Regions from separate parts of the Mycobacterium conspicuum genome, predicted to be linked through region 2. Evidence: riboswitches for the same ligand, from Rfam matches in the RefSeq annotation. Region 2 holds a riboswitch; the other holds the start of a gene.
What was found. A riboswitch is a leader RNA that binds a small molecule or an ion and turns the genes downstream of it on or off. The one in region 2 is predicted to bind cobalamin.
Positions count from the first base shown of each region.

Region 1: it holds a riboswitch for cobalamin, as region 2 does, so the genes downstream of both, metE (5-methyltetrahydropteroyltriglutamate--homocysteine S-methyltransferase) here and G6N66_RS27780 (PPE family protein) in region 2, are expected to answer to the same signal.

Region 1 is NZ_AP022613.1:4,525,365-4,537,159, reverse strand. It holds gene prpD (2-methylcitrate dehydratase PrpD) at 1-1,320, shown strand, start outside; gene G6N66_RS20660 (hypothetical protein) at 1,373-3,307, opposite strand; gene G6N66_RS20655 (hypothetical protein) at 3,425-3,640, opposite strand; gene G6N66_RS20650 (DUF3556 domain-containing protein) at 3,731-5,482, shown strand; gene metE (5-methyltetrahydropteroyltriglutamate--homocysteine S-methyltransferase) at 5,511-7,781, opposite strand; cobalamin riboswitch at 7,911-8,141, opposite strand; gene G6N66_RS20640 (SDR family oxidoreductase) at 8,153-8,794, opposite strand; gene G6N66_RS20635 (SDR family oxidoreductase) at 8,819-9,661, opposite strand; gene G6N66_RS20630 (TetR/AcrR family transcriptional regulator) at 9,759-11,051, opposite strand; gene G6N66_RS20625 (nitroreductase family protein) at 11,160-11,795, opposite strand, start outside.
Region 2 is NZ_AP022613.1:6,027,597-6,039,391, reverse strand. It holds gene G6N66_RS27805 (pyruvate carboxylase) at 1-2,353, opposite strand, end outside; gene G6N66_RS27800 (bifunctional 2-methylcitrate synthase/citrate synthase) at 2,361-3,494, opposite strand; gene prpB (methylisocitrate lyase) at 3,491-4,408, opposite strand; gene prpD (2-methylcitrate dehydratase PrpD) at 4,408-5,928, opposite strand; gene G6N66_RS27785 (short-chain fatty acyl-CoA regulator family protein) at 6,039-7,463, shown strand; cobalamin riboswitch at 7,503-7,696, shown strand; gene G6N66_RS27780 (PPE family protein) at 7,772-9,481, shown strand; gene G6N66_RS27775 (FAD-dependent oxidoreductase) at 9,478-10,869, opposite strand; gene G6N66_RS27770 (DUF899 domain-containing protein) at 10,932-11,669, opposite strand; gene G6N66_RS27765 (SDR family oxidoreductase) at 11,692-11,795, opposite strand, start outside.

The DNA of each region.
Region 1 (11,795 bases), 1.5 Mb from region 2:
GTCGCGGTTGCTCGTCAGCAGGCGCTTGCTCATCCAAAGGCTCAAGGCGCCAACGTTTTCGGTGTCGGCGGCAGCTATTCGGTGGAATGGGCGGCCTGGGCCAACGGCGTCGCGGTGCGCGAATTGGATTTCCACGACACCTTTTTGGCCGAGGACTACTCCCACCCCGGAGACAACATCCCGCCGCTGGTTGCGGTCGCCCAGCAGCTCGGTGTGTGCGGCGCCGACCTGATACGGGGTGTGGTGACCGCCTACGAGATTCAGATTGACCTGGTGAACGGAATCTGCCTACACGAGCACAAGATTGACCACGTCGCGCACCTCGGCCCGGCGGTGGCCGCGGGCATCGGATCCATGCTGCGGTTGGACGCCGAGACCATCTATCAGGCAATCGGCCAGGCGTTACACCTGACGACCAGCACCCGCCAATCCCGCAAAGGTGCGATTTCCAGCTGGAAGGCGTTCGCCCCCGCACACGCCGGCAAGATCGCGATCGAAGCGGTCGACCGCGCGATGCGCGGTGAGGGATCGCCGGCACCGATCTGGGAGGGCGAGGACGGTGTGATGGCGTGGCTGCTGGGCGGGCCGGAGCGGGAATACCTGGTGCCGTTGCCCGCTCCCGGTGAACCCAAGCGCGCCATTCTGGACAGCTACACCAAGGAGTATTCGGCGGAATATCAGAGCCAGGCGCCGATCGACCTGGCCCGCCGATTGCGCGCGCGGATCGGCGATCTCGGCCAGATAGCCAAGATCGTGTTACACACCAGCCATCACACCCACCATGTGATCGGAACCGGCTCGGGCGACCCGCAGAAGTTCGATCCGGACGCATCTCGGGAAACGCTGGACCACTCGCTGCCCTACATCTTCGCCGTCGCACTGCAGGACGGCAGCTGGCACCACGAACGCTCGTACGCCCCAGAGCGGGCGCACCGGCCCGACACCGTTCAACTGTGGCACAAGATTTCGACCGTCGAAGACCCGGAATGGACCCGCCGCTATCACTCGACAGATCCGGCCGAGAAGGCGGCCGGGGCGCGCGCGGAGGTAACGCTGAAGAACGGTGAGGTGATCTCCGACGAATTGGCGGTCGCCGACGCCCACCCGCTCGGCGCCCGGCCCTTCCGACGCGAGCAGTACGTGCAGAAGTTCGCCCAACTCGCCGAGGATGTGGTGGAACCCGTTGAGCAGCAACGGTTTTTGACTGCGGTGGATTCTCTGGCGGAGCTGCGGGCCGGCGCTCTGGGCGCGCTCAACGTCGTTGTCGATCCGCGCGTGCTGGACAAGGCGCCGGCGATCCCGCCGGGGATCTTCGGCTGACCGGCCGGGTGCGGACAGCCCTGGAAAGCATTCGGCTGCAACACCTTCCGACCTACATGCGATCGAGCGTATGGAATCCGGGGTCCCCGAACCAATGGGCGTCCAGGTCTGCCTGGGCCTTAGCAACGTCGGCCGGGACGGAGCCGTCGCGGTTCGCGATCTCCAGCAGCCCGTAGTACGCCCAGCCGTTTCCGGGGAAAGTCCCTGTCGGGATTTCGCCGGCAGGGGTGCCCGGGGGTCCGTTCAGGCTTTCCAACAGCGCATTCTTGGCATCGGTCAGGTGTGTACTGCGACGCGTCGGGTCAGCGTCCGCCCACCGGATCAGGATCGAGGCCAGCGTCTGGCGTACGGGGTAGGGCCACATGGGAGGCTCCTCATATTGCTTCTTGTGCACTGCGTCCTGGATTTTGCGAGCGGCATCCGCGTTGTCAAACGCCGCGGCCCAGTTGCTGTTCAAGGCCGCCTCCTGCGCATGTCCCAGATCATCGAGGACCGCGGCCAGACACACTTCGATTTTCGGGAGTTTGCGGTTGAGATCGCAGTTCGGGTTCCCGCGTTTTACGTCGTCGGGCGCCTTGTCGCGATAGCTGGCGACGTCGGCACCGAGTTTGTCAACCAACCGCTTAGCATTAGCCTTGTTTTTATCCCAGATCTCCGCCATCAGTAGCGTGAAATCGTACGCAAGGTTTGCGAGCGGCTGCTTTGTGTCAGTGTCCGGTTGCGGGAATTTGCGGATATCCGCCGTACTGGAGAAATTCACCTTTGTGAGATAGTAGGCGGCCGTGTATTCGTCCGCACGCATTCCGCTTGCCTTATCCGGCAGCGACTGCAGTAGCTTATCCGCATAACGGGTGAGATCGTGTTCTTGGTCGTCGCCACTCAACGCCGCGGCGGCGATTATGAAATGGATATTGTGGGGGTAATATCCGTACCTATAACGGTCGCCGTCCGGACGATACAGATTCGGCTCAACCGCGAAATACCTCTCGTCTACGTCGACCGCTTCTTTGTTGGCCCTAATCGCATTTCGTAGGTCTCCCATGCGGAAGTAGATGTGCGACGGCATGTGGACCAGGTGGCCTGCATTCGGTGCGAGGGAGGCCAACATGTCCGCGTAGCGTTTGGCCGCGTCTGGTGTGGGCGATTGCTCCATCAGATGGATATACCAATGGATCGGCCCCTCGTTTTGCGGGTATTGGACAAATTTCAAAGCTCTCACGAGTTGGTTCTTCGTCTCCGTGATCGCCGCGAAATAGTCAGCGACCGGATTTCCCTGCTTGTCCCAATAATTCCATATCGTCAGGTTCATGGCCGCGTCGGCGAAAAGCGCGATGACGTTGGGATCATCACTGCCGAACTCTTTCAGCACCGTTTCCATTCCGTTATAGTAGGCTTCGTTGCGGATCCCCTGGCATTTCCTCTCTTCCTTCTTATCTTTCGTGGGATTGCAATTCTGATACCGTCCGAACAAAGCCCGAATAATCTCCCAGTCTTCCGGATTCGGATTGGCGTCGATGGCGCGGTGGAGCGCACTATTCGCCGCCTCCCGGTCGTCTTCTGATTGCGTCCCCATATTGAGGTCCACTCCGAGCACGAGTGCTTGCGCCCAGTAGCATGCCGAGCAAGGAATTCCGCTGTCCTCGGCCTCGCGAGCCGCTTCGCGGAATGCTCGGTAGGATTCACGGTTGTTGAAAGCGAAGTAAAATCGCAGGCCCTGGTCGAAATAATCCTGCGCCCATGGCACATGCCAATGCGCGCTTCCGATGGCGGGATACAGCGGCGGCGGCACAGGATCGTTCTTGGTGAGGTAAACCAAGGGACAGGGCCGGGTCGGCATAGCCATGCCGTCCATACCCTGTCCGGCGCTCGACTCTTCGGACGTGTCCGGACAGTTGTCTGCCGGCGGACAAGGCGGGCCGCATGCAGCAACGGTGAAAACGAGAATAATCGTCACTGCCGACAATCCGATCCGGAAAAAATTGAACATGATTTCCCTCGTACCATGTCGGCAAACTCATTTGGGACGAACGGCATTTTATTCTGCGCCGAGTCACGGCGCAGCGCGGCGTTATGACGAAACCGCTTGGCGGAATCGGGCCGTTGCCTAGTTGCTTGGCCCGCCGTATTGCCACACCAGGCTGTGACTGCCGGTCATCGTCGGGTTGCACCACATCTGGCGGCCATTGGCGTCCTGGGTGGTGGCGTGCAACAGCGTGCACGCATCACCGGGCGAGGGCGCGTCGGCGTTCGCGAGAGGAACCGCGGCACCGGCGCAGACAGCAGCAATCATCGCTACGACGAGCAACCGCAGTTTGCGCATGATGTGACGGTAACGCCCCAACGCGCCGGCGGGCAAAGTTTCGCGGATAGTTCAGCGAATCGCAGGTACGCGCGCTCTAATCTGACGTCCATGGGATTGTTCAAGCCGGAGATGCCGCAAATCGACATTGCCGAGTGGAGCAAGGGCACCCGCAGCGAAAAGATCCGCCCGATGGCCAGGCACTGGGCCGAGGTGGGCTTCGGTACGCCGGTGGTGATGCACCTGTTCTACGTCGTCAAGGTCGTGCTGTACGTCCTGGGCGCGTGGCTGTTCGCGGTGGCCACCACCGACGGCTTGGCCGGGGCCACCGACGTCCTCGGCTGGTACGCCGAGCCGATCGTGTTCCAGAAGGTGGTGCTCTACACCCTGCTGTTCGAGGTGATCGGGCTGGGCTGCGGCTTCGGGCCGTTGAACAACCGGTTCGTCCCGCCGATGGGCTCCGCGCTGTACTGGCTGCGTCCCGACACCATCCGGCTGCCACCGTGGCCGACGCGGGTCCCCTTCACCAAGGGCACCGCGCGCACTCTGCTGGACGTCGCGCTGTACGCGGGGCTGTTGCTGATGACATTCGGGACGCTGTTCGCCAACGGCACCGGCCCGGTGCCGGCGCTGGGCACCCACGTCGGGCTGCTGCCGATGTGGCGGATCTGGGTGATCCTGGTGATCCTCGCGATCCTGGGGTTGCGCGATAAGGTGATCTTTTTGGCCGCTCGCGGCGAGGTCTACGCGACGCTGGCGGTGACGTTCCTGTTCGGCGGTGTCGATATGATCGTCGCTGCCAAGCTGGTGTTCCTGGTGATTTGGATGGGCGCGGCGACCTCAAAGCTCAACAAGCACTTCCCGTTCGTGATGTCGACGATGATGTCCAACAACCCGCTGTTCCGGCCGCGGTTCATCAAGCGGATGTTCTTCGAGAAGTTCCCGGACGACCTGCGGCCCGGCCGGTTGTCGCGAATCTTTGCTCACATCAGCACTTTCGTGGAGATGTGCGTGCCCGTCGCACTGTTCGTCGCGCACGGCGGCTGGTGGACGGCGGTGCCGGCGGCGATCATGGTGATCTTCCACCTCGGGATCCTCACGGCGATCCCGATGGGCGTTCCGCTGGAGTGGAACGTGTTCATGATCGGCGGGGTGCTGGCGCTGTTCGTCGGCCATGCCAAGCTCGGCCTGACCGACTTGAAAAGCCCTGTGCTGGTGGGGGTTTTCATCGCGTTCGTCGCGGGAATAGTGATCGCCGGCAACCTGTTTCCGCGAAAGATCTCGTTTCTGCCCGGCATGCGCTACTACGCCGGCAACTGGGACACCACGCTGTGGTGCATCAAGCCGTCGGCGGATAAGAAGATCACCCACAACATCGTCTCGATAGCCAGCATGCCGGCGGCCCAGCTGGAGCGGTACTTCGGCAAGGAGCAGGCACAGCTCGGGATGTACCTCGGATATGCGTTCCGCGCCATGAACACTCACGGCAGGGCGCTGTTCACGCTGGCGCACCGGGCGATGGCGGGCCAGAACGAGGACGACTACGTCCTCACCGACGGCGAACGGATCTGCAGCACCGCCATCGGGTGGAACTTCGGCGACGGTCACATGCACAACGAGCAGCTAATCACCGCGATGCAGCAGCGTTGCGGCTTCTTGCCCGGCGAGGTGCGTGTGGTGCTACTCGACGCGCAGCCGATCCACAAGCAGACGCAGGCCTACCGCCTGGTGGACGCCGCGACCGGCGAATTCGAGCGCGGCACAGTCAAAGTCGCCGACATGGTGACCCGACAGCCCTGGGCCGACGATGTGCCGGTCCAGGTACTGTCGGAGGCCGCAGAAGAGCCGGCCGCCCCCGAGTAGCCCCAGCTCGCGACCGAAGCGAGGGTCGCTAGGCCCCCGCCCGAACTTCCTGCGCGGCCGCGACCATGTTCCGCAGCGATGCGGTCACCTCGTCGGTGTTGCGGGTCTTCAGGCCGCAGTCGGGGTTGACCCACAGCCGTTGCGCCGGAACAGCTTTCAAGGCAGCGCGCAGCGACGCGGCCATCTCCTCCGCGCTGGGCACCCGCGGCGAGTGGATGTCGTAGACGCCCGGGCCCACGCTGTTGGAGAAGCCGATCGCGTTCAGGTCGTCCAGCACCTCCATGTGCGAGCGGGCCGCCTCGATGGACGTGACGTCGGCATCCAGGTCGGCGATGGCCCCGATCACGTCGCCGAATTCCGAGTAGCACAGGTGGGTGTGGATTTGGGTCGAGTCCTCGACACCGGATGTGGCCAGGCGGAAAGACCCTACGGCCCAATGCAGATACTCCTGCTGGTCGGCGCGGCGCAGCGGCAGCAGCTCACGCAACGCGGGCTCGTCGACCTGGATCACCGCGATGCCGGCCGCCTGCAGGTCGACGGTCTCGTCGCGGATGGCCAGGGCCACCTGGTTGGCGGTGTCGGCCAATGGCTGGTCGTCGCGCACGAACGACCACGCCAGGATCGTGACCGGTCCGGTCAACATGCCCTTGACCGGCTTGTCGGTCAGCGACTGCGCGTATCGTGCCCACTGCACCGTCATCGGGTGCCGGCGGACGACGTCGCCGTAGAGGACCGGCGGCCGCACACAGCGGCTGCCGTAGGACTGCACCCAGCCGTTCTTGGTGGCGAAGAAGCCGTCCAGCTGTTCGGCGAAGTACTGCACCATGTCGTTGCGTTCCGGCTCGCCGTGCACCAGCACGTCGATCCCGAGGTCCTCCTGCAGCTTGATGACGTCGGCGATCTCCCGCTTCATCCGCCGGTCGTACTCGGCCTCGTCGATCTCACCGGCGACCAGCGCGGCGCGGGCCTTGCGGATCTCGGCGGTCTGCGGAAACGACCCGATCGTCGTGGTCGGCAGCGGGGGCAGGTGCAGGCGCTCGTCCTGGCTGACGCGGCGGCCGGCCGCGTCGCCGCGGTGCGTGCCGGAGGCGACGATCGAGGCGATGCGGGCCCGGACCTCGTCGTTGTGCAGCCGCGGGTCCTTGGTCCGGGAGGCGACGGCGGCGTTGGACGCCTCGATTTCGTCGGAGACCGCCTCACGACCCTCGCGCAGCGCGCGCGCGAGGACCGCGACCTCATGCACCTTTTCCGCGCCGAAAGCCAGCCAGCTGCGCAGCGCCTCGTCCAGGTCGGTCTCGGGCTCCAGCGAGTAGGGCACGTGCAGCGTCGAACACGACGTCGAGACCGCGACGTGGGCCACCGAACCCAGCAGGCTCGCCAGCTTGCCCAGCGCCGCCTGCAGGTCGGTGCGCCAGATGTTGCGCCCGTCGACCACGCCGGCCACCAGGGTCTTGCCGGCCAGCTCGGGCACCGCGGCGATCGCCGTGTGCCGGCCATAGACCAGGTCGACGCCGATCGCCTCGACGGGCGTGCGGGCCAGCCCCGCCAGGGAGTCGCCGGGGTCACCGAAGTAGGTGGCGACGTGGATGGCGGGCCGGTTGGCGAGCTTGCCCAGTGCGTTGTAGACCGCCTCGGCCAGTGCGGGGGCGTCGGGGGAGATGTCGGTCACCAGCGCGGGCTCGTCGATCTGCACCCACTGCGCGCCGTTGTCGGCCAGCAGGGACAACAGCTCGGAGTAGATCGGGACGAGCTCTTGCAATCGCTCGACCGGTGCGCCCGCGCCGTTCACGCCCTTGCTCAGCAGCAAAAAGGTAATCGGGCCGATGATGACCGGGCGCGCTGGAATGCCCTGCGCGAGAGCCTCTTTCAACTCGGAGAGCACCTTGTCCGGGTTCAGTGCGAACCTCGTCGCGGGCTCGATCTCGGGAACGATGTAGTGATAGTTGGTGTCGAACCACTTCGTCATCTCCAAGGGCGCGACATCCTTGTTGCCGCGCGCCGCGGCGAAGTAGCGGTCCAATTCGTCAGGAATCGCGGCCACCCGAGCGGGCAGCGCGCCGAGCATCACGGCGGTGTCCAACATTTGGTCGTAGTAGGAGAAGGTGTTCACCGGCACGGAGTCCAGGCCGGCGTCCGCCAGGGCAGCCCAGGTGTCGTGGCGCAGAGTCGCGGCCACGGATTCCAGGTCCGATCGGCTGGTCCGGCCGGCCCAGTAGCCCTCGGTGGCGCGCTTGAGTTCGCGTTTTGGGCCGATGCGCGGGGAACCAATAATGGTTGCGGTGAATGGTTTAGCGGTCACGAGCTGGTCCTTCTATTGACGGTATGGTCACCGCCCGCGGACACGCAGCCGACCCGATAAGCGGTGCACAAATACCGCAACGGCTTCGGCCGAACGCCCATTCCACGAGGCGATGAGCCACCGGGCGCGGCGCGCCCGGTACTGCTGGCAGGTCTTCGGACTCGCAGGCGCGCACTCCAGTGGTGCTCCTAATGGCCGTCGCTTCCCAGTCTGGTGACCAGTGCTTTTGACGGCGGTCGTTCCTGCTTACCGCTGCGGGACAGTCCCGGACTTGCACCGGGTTCCCTCTTGCGAAGCCTCCTAACACGCTTCGCTCGATGCCGGCGCCGCGTGAGCGGCGTCAGCAGACCAGTAGCGAGGTGGAGTTTACGTCAGCCTGCCAGCGCTTCGGCGATAGGGATGTCGCCGTTGTTGAAGTCGATGGTGCGGCCGCTGGTCGAGTCGTCCGCGAGCGCCGCGGCCACGACAAGCGCGACATCGGCACGCGACACGTTTCCCTTCCCTTCACCCAGCATGATGCGGCCCGTCGGGTCATCGAGCGTGAGCCGCCCGGGCCCGAGGATGGTCCACTTCAGGTCGCTGGTGCGCAGGTGCGCATCGGCGGCCGCCTTGGCTTCCGCATAGGGAAAGAACGAATCATCCTGCGGCACACCGTGATCCGGGCCCGCCCCGAAGTAGGACACCATCACGAACCGCCGCACGCCCGCCTGGGCGGCGGCATCGACGACGCGGATCGCCGCGTCGCGGTCGACGGCATAGGTCCGCGCCGGGTTGCCGCCGCCCGCCCCCGCGGAGAACACCACCGCGTCATGCCCGGCCAGCAGCTCGGCCAGCGCGTCGGTGTCGAGGCGCTCGATGTCGGCGACGAGGGGGCTCGCCCCGGTCGCGGCGACCTCGTCGGAGTGGTCGCGGTTACGGAAGACCGAACTGACCGCGTCGCCGCGCTCGCTCAGGATGCGCGCAACCTGCAAGGCGACCTTGCCGTGCCCGCCGATGATGACTACGCGTGCCATGTGTCCCGACGGTACGCGGAAATGTCAGAGCTTGACCTTCCCCATGATCAGGTCGATGATCGGCTTGCCCGCCGCCCAGGAGCCCGTCATCGACGCCATGGTGTGGCCGGAGTCCACCAGCAGGGTGATCCCGCTGACGCCGCAGGCGGCCTCGCTGTTGAGGAACGCCATCACGTCGCCCATCTGCTCGGGGGTGTGCACCTTGCAGCCGGTCTCGTCGCGGTAGTCCTGGGCGAAGGACAGCCACAGGTCCGCGTTGGCCTGGGCCAGCGGGGTGTCGGTGGGGCCCGGGCAGATCGCGTTGATGCGAATGCCCTTCTTCGCCAACGGGTAACCCTGCATGGCCACGTACTGGTTGATGATCTTCTTGCTGGTGCCGTAGTGGATGATGCCCTCGGCCTCGTGGGCCTCCGACCAGGCCACCGCCGCGGCGAAGTCCGGTGTCGCCAGGAACTCGTTAATCAACTCCAAATCGTTTTCCCAGCCCATGCCGGCGACCGAGGAGATGAAGCAGATCGCCGAGCCGTTCGGGAGTTGGTCCTTTTCCAGCAACCGGTCGATGAGGTGGCGGTGACCGATGAAGTTGATCTTCAGCAGGTCGGTCGTCCCGTCGGCCACCCCGGCCGCGGAGAACACGGCGTGGATTGGCCCGCTGATCTGCTCGAGGGCGGCGTCGATCGAGGCCGGGTCGCGCAGGTCGACCTGCACCGCCTGGGCGACGTCGTAATCCACCGGCGCGTAGTCCAGCACGATGACTTCGGCGCCGAGTTCGGCGGCCGATTTGGCGGCCGCCGCGCCCATGCCGGTCGCACCGCCGACAACCAGTGCGCGCTTACCGTCGTAGCGCAACCGATCGACAATAGACATGGAAATCCCCTTCTCAACCAACGCCAATGAGGTTCTACTGGCCCAACTGTATGGGTAACAGTTTTTTGGTTCAATACCGGGTTCTGTTTGCGAGATCTCAGCCGTCACGGACCGCGGCGCCGCGCAGCACGGTGTCGCGCACATGGATCAGCGCCGCGCGTTTGCCGACGGCGCGCAGGATGTTCTCCGGTATCCACTGCAGCCCGATGACGCAGCGCGCCAGCATCGCGGTCGATGGCGCGCCGATCTGGATCTCGCCCGACCGGATCCCTTCGGCGAGAAGCGATTTCATCTGACGCAGCCGGGTGGGGTACGACCAGCCCGGGTTGGCGGTCGGCGGTGACTGCCGCATCCAGGCGAGCTGGATTCGGAACTCGTCGGAGAACTGATCCAGGGCGTTGACGTTGACCCAGCTCAGTGCGTCCAGTTTCTGCGCGGGTGTCGCGTCGGTGCGCAGCACGCCGACCCAGCCGGCCTCGACCTTGCGGCCGAAGGACCGCATGATCGAGTCGAGAAGCTCGTCCTTGGATCCGATGACCCGATAGACGGTGCCGGTCCCCAGGCCCGCCGCCGCCGCGATATCCCGGATGGTGGTGGCCTCATAGCCCTTGCGGCCGAACTCTGCGCGGGCCACCGCGCGGACGTGCGCGGCCTTGTCGCGGGCATCGGCCTCGTTGTCGTCGGCCCAGGTCTTGACGACCTCGGTCGCGGCCGCCAACGCCTCGGACCGGTCCAACGCCGCGTCGGTGGCCGGCTGAGCGGCCAACCCCTGCAAGATGATCCGGCACAGCAGCCCGGCCACCTGGTCGGTCGGCGAGTTGTGCCGCATGACGTCGAGCCCGACCTGCATCATGGTCTGGCAGATCCGGTCGGCCAGGGTGGGCAGGTCCAGGTCGGGTTTGATGTATCCACTCCAGCGGCCGGCACGCAGCGTCTGCAGCATGGCTTCCTGGATCGCGACGGGCTGCTGCCGGGTCAGCTTGATGAGCTGGGGGTCGGCGCTCGGCCCTTCGTAGAACGACATCTGCAGGGCGGCGCGGTGCTGCACCGCGGATCTGGCGATCGTCGAACCCAACTCGATGATCTTCTCCGAGACGGGGCGGTCGTCGGGTTCGTCCAGCCTCGCCTGGGCTTCCAGGCCGATGCGATTCAGGTCGTCCTGGTAGCGGCGGATCAGCTCGATGAGGATCGCTTCTTTGGACTCGAAGTGGTGATACAGGCTGCCGGGGAGAATGCCTGCCGCGTCGGCGATTTCCTGCAGCGAGGTACGCAGGCCCGACGAGGCGATCAGGGAGGCCGCGGTCTGCAGGATCTCGGTCCGACGCGTCCCGTCGTCCGCGCCGCCGGCCGTCGACCGTCGGCCCTCGGCCAGGGCATCGGCTTTGGCCATGGCTAGCCAGTCCTCCCAGCGCCGGAAATACCTCGAACCAAATCTTTGGTAAAGGCTATCAAACCGCCCCCGCAGAAAGGCGCTGCTTACCGCCGTGATCTGCCCATCCTATAGCGGCGGTCCATCCCAACGGTCCAGCGCGACCACCTCCTCGACGGGCTTTCGGAGCGCCGGCCGGAAGGTATGCCCGGCGCGTAGCCGTCCTACCGGCAGCAGGCAGCCCTGGACATAGGTGTCCGGGATGCCCAGCAGCTGGCGGACTTCGGCTTCGTACTGCAGGTGCAGCGTGGTGATGCAGGTGCCGTAGCCGCGGGTGTGCAGGGCCAGCTGAAAGTTCCACACCGGCGGGAAGATCGAGCCGTACAGCGTCGCCAGGTGAAACGATTCGTCCCCGTCGATGCGTGGCAAATAGGCCTCGTAGCACGGGATTACCAGCAGGGGCACCTTCGCCATGTTGACGACCAGCCACTCCGTCGACGACATCAGGCGGGTTGCCGCGGTGCCGGGCGGCATCTTGTCGGCGAATAGCTCGCCGCCCACCCGCAGCAGGTAGGCCTTGCGGTACAGCTCGGCGATCTCGGCCCGCACCGCAGGGTCGGCGACGACCAGCCACCGCCAGTTCTGCTGATTCGACCCGTTGGCGGCCTGCAGCCCGACGCGCAGGCACTCCCGGATATCGGCGAGTTCGACCGAGGCGTCCAGATCGAGTGTCTTGCGTGCCGAGCGGGTGTTGTTGAGCAGGTA
Region 2 (11,795 bases):
TGTCGTAACACGTGTGGGCCGCCGCGGCAACAATCGAGGAAAGGGAGGGCTGGCTCGTCGTCCCCGCCAGCGGCGCCGCCGCTCCGTCGACCGCGTCCGCCCCCGCCTGCCAGGCCGCCAGATACGTGGCCAGTTGGCCGCCCGGGGTGTCGTGGGTGTGTACGTGCACCGGCAAGTCGAAGCGGGACTTGAGCGCCGATACCAGCGTCGTGGCGGCCGGGGCCCGCAGCAGCCCCGCCATGTCTTTGATCGCCAGAACGTGCGCGCCAGCCGTGACGATCTGCTCGGCCAGCTTCAGGTAATAGTCCAGGGTGTAGAGGTTTTCGGCCGGATCGCTGAGGTCGCCGGTGTAGGAAATCGCGACTTCGGCTACCGCCGTGCCGGTGTCCCGGACGGCGTCGATCGCGGGTCGCATCGAATCCACGTTGTTCAGCGCGTCGAAAATCCGGAAGATGTCGATGCCGGTGCTCGCGGCCTCCTCGACGAATGCCGTCGTCACGATCTCCGGATACGGCGTGTAGCCCACCGTATTACGTCCGCGCAGCAGCATCTGCAGACAGATGTTGGGCATCGCCTCACGCAACGCGGCCAAGCGGTACCACGGGTCTTCCTTCAAGAATCGCAGGGCCACGTCGTAGGTTGCGCCGCCCCAGCACTCCACCGAGAGCAGCTGAGGCATCATCCGCGCGATGTAAGGTGCCACCATGAGCAGGCCGGTGCTGCGAACCCTGGTCGCCAGCAACGACTGATGTGCATCGCGGAAAGTCGTGTCGGTGACACCGACGGCTTCGGATTCGCGCATCCAGCGCGCGAATCCCTCGGGGCCCAACTCGGCGAGACGCTGTTTGGAGCCCGGGGCCGGCGGCAGCGAAGGGTCGAGCTCCGGCAGTTTGTCGTGTGGATACACCGACGATGGCCGAGGACCGTGCGGTTGGTTGACGGTCACTTCGGCGAGATAGTGCAAGATCTTGGTACCCCGGTCAGCGCCGGCGTTCGCGGTCAGCAGCTGTGGGCGTTCGTCGATGAATGATGTCGTCGCGCGGCCCGCTACGAAATCGGGGTCGTCGAGCACGGCCTGAAGGAACGCGGTGTTGGTGGTTACTCCGCGGATGCGGAATTCGGCGACCGCCCGTCGCGCGCGGCGCACGGCGGCCGCGAAATCGGATCCGCGGCAGGTCAATTTGACCAACATCGAATCGAAATGCGCCGACACTTCTGCACCCAAGTGCGTGCCGTCATCCAATCGGATCCCCGCGCCCCCCGGTGTGCGATAGGCGGTGATGCGTCCGGTGTCGGGCCGGAACCCGTTGGAGGGATCCTCGGTGGTAATTCGGCACTGCAGCGCGGCGCCGTGCGGTGTGATCGACTCTTGACTCAAGCCCAGATCGGCCAGGGTTTGTCCGGATGCTATGCGCAGCTGACTGGACACCAAGTCGACGTCGGTGATCTCCTCGGTCACGGTGTGTTCTACCTGGATGCGCGGATTCATCTCGATGAAGACGTAGTTGCCGCGTTCGTCGAGGAGGAACTCGACCGTTCCCGCGCACGAGTATCCGATATGCCGCGCGAACGCCACCGCGTCCGCGCAGATGCGTTCGCGTAGCTCAGGTTTCAGGTTCGGCGCGGGAGCCAGCTCAACGACCTTCTGGTGGCGGCGCTGCAGGCTGCAGTCCCGTTCGTAGAGGTGGATCACGTTTCCGCAAAGATCGGCCAGTATTTGCACCTCGATGTGGCGCGGGTTGACCACCGCCTGCTCGAGGAACACCGTCGGGTCGCCGAAGGCGGACTCGGCTTCCCGCGACGCCGCCTCGATCGCCTCGGCCAATTCAGCGGAATTGCTTACTCGGCGCATTCCTCGGCCGCCGCCACCGGCTACCGCCTTGACGAACAACGGGAATTGCATCGAGTGGGCCGCGGCCACTAGGTCCGCGGTGCACGAGGATGGCGGCGACGACGCCAGGACGGGCAGCCCCGCGGCCCGGGCTTCGGCCACCGCCCGCGACTTGTTTCCGGTCAGTTCGAGAACCTGCACCGACGGCCCCACGAAGGTGATGCCGGCTGACGCGCAGGCCGCCGCCAGAGTGGGGTTCTCCGATAGGAAGCCGTAGCCCGGGTAGATCGCGTCGGCACCACACGCTTTCGCGGTCGCGACGATGTCCTCGACGTTGAGGTAGGCGCGGACCGGATGGCCTTCTTCGCCGATCTGGTACGACTCGTCCGCCTTTGTCCAATGCGCCGAGTTGCGGTCCTCGACCGGGTAGATCGCGACCGTACTCATGCCCAGTTCATAGGCGGCGCGGAACGCCCGGATCGCGATCTCGCCCCGGTTGGCGACCAGAACTTTCGAAACCACAGGTGGGCTAGCGGGTCACTTTGAGCTCACGCTGCGGCGGGCCGACATACTCGCTCAGCGGACGGATCAGAGCGTTGGAGGCGGCCTGCTCCATGATGTGCGCCGTCCACCCGGTGATGCGGCTCATCACGAAAATTGGTGTGAAGCAACCGATATCGAAGCCAATCAGATAATAGGCCGGCCCGGTCGGGAAATCCAGATTGGGTTTGATCCCGTTGGCGGACGCCATCCCTTTCTCCAGCACTTCGTAGATGTCGAGCCACTTCTGGCCGTCGCGGGCGGCGGCAACACGCCTCAACGCTTGTTTCATGCTCGGCACCCGGGAGTCACCGTTTTTGTATACGCGATGACCGAAGCCCATGATCTTTTCTTTGCGGTCTATCTTGCCCTGCAGCCACTCGGCGGCGTTGTCGGCGCTACCGATCTCGATCATGTCGTGCATAACTGCTTCATTGGCTCCGCCGTGCAACGGGCCCTTAAGCGCGCCGATAGCCGCCGTGACCGCGCTGTAGATGTCGGATTGCGTGGAGGTGACGACCCGCGCGGCGAATGTGGAGGCGTTGAAGCTGTGCTCGGCGTAGAGCACCATGGACCGTTCGAACGCGTCGACGATCACTTGCTCAGGGACATCGCCAAAGCACATGTGCAGGAAGTTCTGCGCATAGCTCATATGACTATGCGGGGCAATGGGTTCCAGGCCGCGCCTGCGACGCATGTCGGCAGCCACGATGGTCGGCAAAACCGCGAACATCCGCAGGGATTTGGCGTAGTTGGCCTCGGGGCTGCTGTCGTCTTCTTGAGCGTCCTCGGCGCCCATGTAGCTGATCACTGTGCGCACCACATCCATCGGGTGGCAGGTGTCAGGCTGCTTGGCGATCAGCGACAGCATGGATCGGTCGAGCCGACGCGAAGCGCGTTCGCGCTGGGTGAACAACGCCAGTTCCTGATCGTTGGGCAATTCGCCATGCCACAGCAGGTAGGCCACCTGCTCGAAGCTGCAGTGCGCGGCCAGGTCCTGCACGGCGTAGCCGCGATACGTCAGGGAGTTGGTTTCCGGCACGACCTTGGAGATCGAGGTGGTGTCAACGACGACACCGGCCAGGCCTTTGTAGATGCGGGGTTGGTCGTCAATCGTGCTCACTGGGTGACTCCTTGGCGGGCGAAGTTGTAAATGTCGGAATCGAATTGGTTGTAGTCGGCGTAACGCAGCAGCTCGTAGAGGCGGCCGCGATGTTGCATGCGGTCGAGGAGGCCGGATTGCGTACCGGTACTGGCGATTTCACGGAGTCCGACCTCTACGGCGTGCATCGCCAGGCGCAGCGTCGTGACGGGATAGATCACGACGTTGTAGCCGATCTCGGACAACTGTGCCGCCGTCAGCAGCTGCGACTTTCCGAACTCGGTCATGTTGGCCAACAAGGGGGTCGCCACCGCTTCGCGGAACTGTTCGAACTCCGTTGGGGTATACAGGGCTTCGGTGAAGATCAGGTCGGCGCCGGCGTCGGCGTAGGCCTTGGCCCGGTCGATCGCGGCGGGAATTCCCTCGACGCCTGCGGCGTCGGTGCGCGCGCAGATGATGAAATTCGGGTCACGCCGCGCGGATACGGCGGCACGCAACCGTTTGACCATCTCTCCGGTGGGCACGACCGCTTTGCCGTCCAGATGCCCGCATCGCTTGGGGTTGACCTGGTCCTCGAGATGGCAGCCCGCCAGTCCGGCGTCCTCCAACAGCGTCACGGTGCGCGCGGCGCTCATCGGTTCGCCGAACCCGGTGTCGGCGTCGATCAAAGTGGCCAGGTCGGTCACCGCCGCGATCTGCGCTCCCCGCGAGCTGACTTCGGTCAGGGTCGTCAGTCCGATGTCGGGCAGGCCGAGGTCGGCCGACAGCACCGCGCCCGACACATACACGCCGTCGAATCCGATCTCGCCGACCAACTTGGCGACCAGCGGCGAAAAGGCCCCCGGAAACCGAAGCAGCCGGCCGCTTTCCAGGCCGCTGCGGAACTTGGCCCGCTTCCCGGCAGCGGGGACGTCGCTGGCGAGCAAGCCGCTCATCAGAAGATCCCTGGCGGAATCGTCGGCGCCATGTCGAGCACTGAGGGGTCGACGACGATGTTGAGCGCACCCAGCGCGCCGGCCCGCTGTTCGGCAAGGCTTTCCACCACCGAGATGAACCGGTGTTGCTCGGTGTCGGTGACCACACCGTTGGCCAACTCGTTGAACTTGCCGATGTACTGCTTTCGCTCAAATGGCCTGGCGCCCAACGGGTGAGCGTCGGCGAGGGCGATCTCGTCGATGATCACCTCGCCGCTCCTCAGGGTCACCTCCGCGCGGGCGCCGAACGCCTTCTCCGCCGGGTCGCTTGCGTGGTAGCGCCGGGTCCATTCAGGGTCTTCGCGGGTGGAAATCTTGTGCCACAGCTCGATGGTGTCCGGCCGGTGGGCCCGCTCCGGTGCGTAGGAGCGCTCGTGGTGCCAGGCGCCGTCCTGCAACGCGACGGCGAAGATGTACATCACCGAGTGGTCGAGCGTTTCGCGGGAGGCGTCCGGGTCCATCTTCTGCGGGTCGCCCGCCCCGGTGCCGATCACGTAGTGGGTGTGGTGACTGGTGTGCAGGACGATGGTGGCGATCTGGTCCAGGTCGCCGATGCGCTCGCGCATCCGGCGGGCCAGGTCGATCAACGCCTGGCTCTGGTATTCGGCCGAGTGCTCCTTGGTGTAGGTGTCCAGGATGGCGCGCTTCGGCTCCCCCGGCTCGGGAAGCGGAACCTGATAGGTGTGCTCGGGGCCCGAGAGCAGCCAGGCAATCACCCCGTCCTCGCCTTCCCAGATGGGGGCGGGCGCACCCTCCCCGCGCATCGCGCGGTCCACGGCCTCGATGGCGACCTTGCCGGCCCAGGCGGGCGCGTACGCCTTCCAGCTCGAGATCAGGCCTTTGCGCGATTGCCGGGTGGCCGTCGTGAGGTGCAGCGACTGGCCGACGGCCTGATAGATGGTCTCCTTGTCCAGGCGGAGCATGGTGCCAAGGCCGGCGGCGACCGACGGGCCCAGATGCGCGACGTGGTCGATCTTGTGCTCGTGCAGGCAAATCCCCTTGGCCAGGTCGACCTGGATCTCGTAACCGGTGGCGATGCCACGGATCAGGTCGGTGCCACCGATGCCGAGGTGCTGGGCGACGGCGACCAGCGCTGGGACGTTGTCCCCGGGATGGGAGTACTCGGCGGCGAGAAACGTGTCGTGGTAATCCAATTCGCGCACGGCGACGCCGTTGGCCCAGGCCGCCCATTCCGGCGAGTAGTCGCCACCGACACCGAAAACCTTCGCGCCCTTAGCCTTTGCCTCTACCGATGGGGCTGGGTGCGCCAGCGCCTGTGCGCGGGCGGCGGATACCGGGCGACGGATGACCGAAGCCGCCGACACCGACGCGTTGTCGATGATGCGGTTGATGACCATCGCCTCGGTCTCGGCGGGCACGGCGACCAGGTCTGCCGCTACCTCGGCGATCTTCCAAGCCAGGTGATCAGTGCGGGGGAAATCCTCAGCGCTGCGTCGGGTTCGAACTTCATGGATCCGCATAAACCGCACGGTACGCAGCTGCTGCCATGGCGTAAATGCACTGTAAAAGCGTAATTTTGTGTCCTTGGCGATACGATTTTGCGAATTTTGCGTAAGGGCGAGGGCGTACTCTGACACACGTGGCGAGGACGTTCGTCGGAGCTCGGCTGCGGCGGCTGCGCGAGGAGCACGGCCTGACCCAGGTGGCGCTGGCGCGCGCCCTAGGCCTGTCGACGAGCTACGTCAACCAGCTCGAGAACGACCAGCGCCCGATCACGGTCTCGGTGCTGCTCACCCTCACCGAACGTTTCGACCTACCGACGCAATACTTCGCCCCGGATTCCGATGCCCGTCTGGTGTCTGACCTGCGGGAGGTTCTTGCCGAGGGAAACGCGACTGCCGCACAGATAGCAGAGCTCGTCGCCCGGATGCCAGACGTCGGTCAGACGTTGGTCAACCTACACCGCCGATTACACGACGCCACAGCGGATCTCGAGGCGCTGCACACCCGTGCAAATGTCGAGACATCGGCGTTGCCTCAGCAACCCATGCCTTTCGAAGAGGTCCGGGATTTCTTCTACGACCGCAAGAACTACATCGGGGAACTCGACATCGCGGCCGAGGAACTGTTCAACCGCAACCGACTGCGGGTCGGCGGCCTCGATGGCCAGCTGGCGCGGCTCCTTGACAGCGAACTCGGCGTGACGGTGGTCATCGACGACGGGCAGACGCTAAAACCCAACTCCAAGCGCCTGTTTCAGCCTGATTCGAGCACGTTGTACCTGGCTCGCTGGCTTCACCCAGGCCAACGTGCCTTTCAGATCGCAACCCAGATCGCGTTGCTCACCCAGGCCGAATCAATCGATGCAATCATCGCCGGCAACGACCAGTTGAGCGACGACGCGCGCGGCGTGGCCCGCATCGGCCTAGCCAACTACTTCGCCGGCGCCCTGCTGCTGCCCTACCAGAGGTTCCTCGACGCCGCCGAAAGCGTCCGCTATGACATCGACCAGTTGGCGCGCCGGTTTGGGGTCGGTTTCGAAACCATCTGCCATCGACTGTCGACCCTGCAGCGCCCCGCCGCGCGCGGGGTACCGTTCATCTTCGTCCGGACCGACAGCGCGGGAAACATCTCTAAGCGGCAGTCCGCCACGGCATTCCACTTCTCTCGGGTCGGCGGCAACTGCCCGCTGTGGGTCGTTCATCACGCGTTCTCCCGCCCCGGTCAATTCCTGACCCAGGTAGCTCAAATGCCCGACGAACGTACATATTTCTGGATCGCACGGACCACCACGACCGAGCCCAGCCGCTACCTCGGTCCGGACAAGAGCTTTGCCATCGGGCTGGGGTGCGACGTGGACCACGCTGAGAAACTGATCTATTCCGTGGGTATCGATCTGACCGACTCCGAGGCAATCGTGCCGATCGGCGCGGGGTGCAAGATCTGCGACCGACCCGCCTGCCCGCAACGCGCGTTTCCCTACCTAGGTCACCCGGTACGCGTCGACCCGCACTCCAGCACCGACCTGCCCTACCCGCCCGCGATCGCGCGTTAAACCGCCCGACCGTCGGTTTTCTCCAAATGGGACCCCGCGACACTGTCGGGGTGCGACAATATCGCGCGTAAGGCGATGATGATGCAGGAAGCCGGTGTGAATCCGGCGCGGTCCCGCCACTGTCATCGGGGAGCGACCCTCAACAGCCACGGCCCACTGAGCTTGACGGCCGGAAGGCGAGGCGAGCGGAGATCCGAGAGCCAGGAGACTCGCGTCATCGCATCCTGCTAGCCCGGGGCGGATCTCCCCGGAGAGAGCTGACCCGCCATGGCGCTGCAATCCGCCCCTCTCGAATTCGGTCGTCAGCGATGACCGCCCCAATTTGGATGGCCTCACCACCCGAGGTGCATTCGGCGCTGCTCAGTAGCGGGCCCGGGCCAGGTTCGTTGCTGGCCGCGTCCGCGTCCTGGACCGCCTTGAGCACTGCGTACACCGAGACGGCCGACGAGCTGATCGCGCTGCTCGCGGGCGTGCAGGCCGGGGCGTGGGAGGGCCCGAGCGCGGCGGCGTATGTCGCCGGCCACGCCGCTTACCTGGCCTGGCTCGCCCAGGCCGCCGCCGACAGCGCGACAGCGGCTGTCCGACACGAAACCGCGGCCACCGCCTACACCGCCGCGCTTGCCGCGATGCCGACCCTGGTCGAATTGGCCGCCAACCACGCCACCCACGCGGTGTTGTTGGCGACGAATTTCTTTGGCCTCAACACCATTCCCATCGCGCTCAACGAGGCCGACTACGTGCGGATGTGGGTTCAGGCCGCGACCGTGATGGGCACCTACCACGCGGTCTCCACCGCGGCGGTGGCCTCGTCCTACCCGACTCCAAAGGTCCCGCCGATCGTGCACTCGCTGATAGACGAGTTCTACAAGCTCTTCCCGCTGCCCCCCGACACGGAGAACCAGGTCATGGCCTGGCTGACGAAGATCGGTTTCATCGACTACTGGAACAACGTTTTACAACCGTTGAGCAACGCGTTGTACGACAACCCCTTCTTCGCGGCGATGTTTTCCGGCTTCGATCCGTACCTGCCCATCCTCGGCAATCCGCTGATCTTCCTCAGCCCGTACAACATCGCGTTCGCCCTCGGCTACCCGATGGACATCGGTTCCTATGTCGCGTACCTGTCGCAGACCTTCTTCTACATCGGGCTGGATCTGACCGCGGCGTTCGCTTCGGGCAATCCGGCGACAATCGGTTTCACCATCCTGTTCACCACCGTCGAGGCCGTCGGCACGATCATCACCGACACCATCGCGCTGCTGAAGACGCTGCTCGAGCAGACCGCGGTGTTCTTCACGGTTTTCGTGCCCCTGATAACCGCCCCGCTGGTGACGGTGGCCACCGGCGCGCTCGCGCCGATCGGCCTCGCCGGCTTGGCGGGTCTGTCCGCCCTTCCCCCGGCACCCCCGGTCGCGCCGCCCATTGCGCCGCCCGTCCTGGCGCTGCCTCCGAGCGCCCCGACCCCCACGTCGTCTTCGACGCCGGCCCCCGTGGAGGCCACCGTCCCGGCCGCTACACCGACGGCGCCACCGCCGTCGCTCACGCCACCGACGCTTGGCGGCCCGGGCCTGAGCATGACGATGGGTGCGACCATGCCTGCTGGTATGGAGAACTTCGCCTACCTGGTGGGCGGCCTGACCGCGGCGACCGGCGCGGCGGCGGCCGGCAGGGCCCGACGAAAGGCGCCCGAGGCCGACAGCGCCGCGGCCGCGGCGACCGCGGCGGCACCCATTGAAAAGGACAAGACGCAGCGGCGCCGACGGGTGAAGGCGCAGATGCTCGGGCGCGGTTACGAATACATGGATTTGGAAGACGTGGATACCGGCGAACTGGTTGGCGCGGTAGCGGCCTCGGCGACCGGCGCCGGGCCCCAGGGGTTCGCCGGAACCGCCACCAAGTCCGGTGCCGGACGGGCGGCGGGGTTAACCACGCTTCCCGACGACTTCGGCAGCGGCCCAACGATGCCGATGATCCCGGGCACCTGGGACACCGAAGCACCGCCGGGCGACAATCGCTAACTCACCCTGGATGCGGTCGGTCGAGACAGCGAATTGCGTTGCCTGCGTTGCAGATTGATCCTGGCGACGCGGCCAAGCAGTGCGGGGTTGAGTAGACGCGCCGGAGGATCCAGCAGCCCGGTGACCCTGAAGAACTGCGTGGTGACGACGGCATCGGTCTCGCAGGCGGTCAGGACACGATCCACGAGTCGGTTCGTCAGGCGCATCGATGCCGTTCGTCGCCCCTCCACTTGCGGGAACGCCAGATCGGAAGTGGCCCCGGTTTGCCAGGCCACCCCGATCGTCTTGGCGGCGGCACGAAAGTACCGTCGCGGCAGGTCGGTCAGACCGCGCCGCAGGCAGTCAAGCAGCACCACCGCGTCCAGCGCCGCCACCGACATGCCCTGCCCGTAGATGGGGTTGAAGCTACAGACCGCGTCGCCGAGAGCCAGCAGGCCCTCTGGCAACCGTCGCATCTTGTCGTAGCGGCGCCATTGGCTGCACGGCATGCGGTGCTGCACCACCGGTCCAAGCGGTTCACCGGCGCGCACCACCTCCAGCAAGCGATCCGGCACGTACTCGGCCGCGAAGGACAGCATGCCGGCGAGCTCGCGCGGAGGCTCGTGACCGACCATTCCGAAGACCGTGAACAAACACGTCTCGTTTTCGTTGCGCACCAAGAACATTCCGGTCGGGCGACCGGGTGCCGGGCTGACGAGGGCCAGCACCTCCGTCATGGCGCCGGGTGGGATCCGCAGCCGTTGGCTGACATAGACCGTGTGCATGGTGACGCGATCCTCGACCGGCCGGCCATAGCCGAGGCTCTCCAGAAAGGCGGGCGTGTGGGCACCGCGGCCCATCGCGTCGACAACCAGGTCGGCCGCCAACTCCTCTAGACCGTCTCCCCCGCGGCTCGTTACCCGAACTCCGGTGACCCGACTGCGGTCCGCGTTCGAAATGAATTCGGCGGCGTCCCGGCCCTGCTGAATCGTCACGTTGGAGATCGCCTGCACGCGGCCCCGGACAAGGCGTTCCAGCAGGGCTCGGCTGGGCGCATACACCGCCAGCTCGACGGGATCGCAGGTCAGCTTCGCGGACTGAATTACCTCATGGCCGCTGTAGCACATGTACACCTTGGCCAGATCTCCGTCATCGGACGCCGGCGCACCGGCGGCGACGAGCTCGTCGATCAAACCGGAAAACAGCTCCTCGAGGATGAGTGCGCCGCGCGCCAGCAGAGCGTGCGGGTGCCGGCCCTGCGGCACCCCCTTCCTGGTGACCGGATCGTCGGGCAGGTCGTCCCGTTCGATCACCGTGACGGTGCCGAAGAAGTCGGCCAGCACCCGGGCCGCAAGAAGCCCGCCCATGCTGGCCCCGAGAACGATCGCGCGCTCACCCAGTACCGGCATGGCAGCGAACCGTAGCAGCCGACCTACCGGAATATCGGAAAATGGACAGCAGATACGACCCCTTATTTGCTGCGCGCCGGACGGGGATCGTTGGGGTCGTCCGGGTCGGGCTCACCAAACCATCGCGACGGCACATGGTCGGGGTACGCGTCGTGCCAGGCCCACCACTCGTACGGCTTGGTTTGCGGGTAACCCTGCGGCGAGTCCTCCCAATCCTCTTGGCGCCCAAGCGCCGTCAGGTCCAGCAGGCTCCACGTGTTGCCCAGCACCTCGTCGCCGCGGTTGTTGACGAAATAGGTGCGGAACACGCGTGGCCCGTCGTGGATAAAGGCGTTGGTGCCGTGCCATTCGTCCACGCCGAAATCCGCATCGAAACCGTCGGTGAGCGTGTACCACGGCAGCTGCCAGCCCATGCGTGCCTTGAGTCGCGCGATGTCGGCCTGCGGCGCACGTGAAGCAAACACCAGCGTGGTGTCGCGGGCATTCAAGTGAGCCAGATGACCGATGTGGTCGGCGATCATCGAGCAGCCCGGGCACGCGTGGTCCGGCCAGCCGTGCACGCCCGGCTCGAAGAAGGCGCGGTAGATCACCAGCTGGCGCCGGCCATCGAACAAATCGAGCAGGCTCAGCGGGCCGTCGGGGCCCTCGAACTCGTAGTCCTTTTCCACGGCCACCCATGGCATCCGCCGGCGCGCGGCCGCCAGCGCGTCGTGTGCGCGCATCACCTCCTTCTCCTTGACGAGCAGCTGCTGGCGCGCGGCCTCCCACTCCTGCGCCGAAACGATCGGTGGTGTGTCCATTTACGTTGTTCTCCTTGGTGTTTCAGTCCAGGCCGACCAAGCCCGCGGCCGTCAACAGATAGGCGAGGTGGCCGTCCCGGTCGCCGTCGGCGATCTGCAGCACCGCCTTCCCGACTTGTTCGGCAC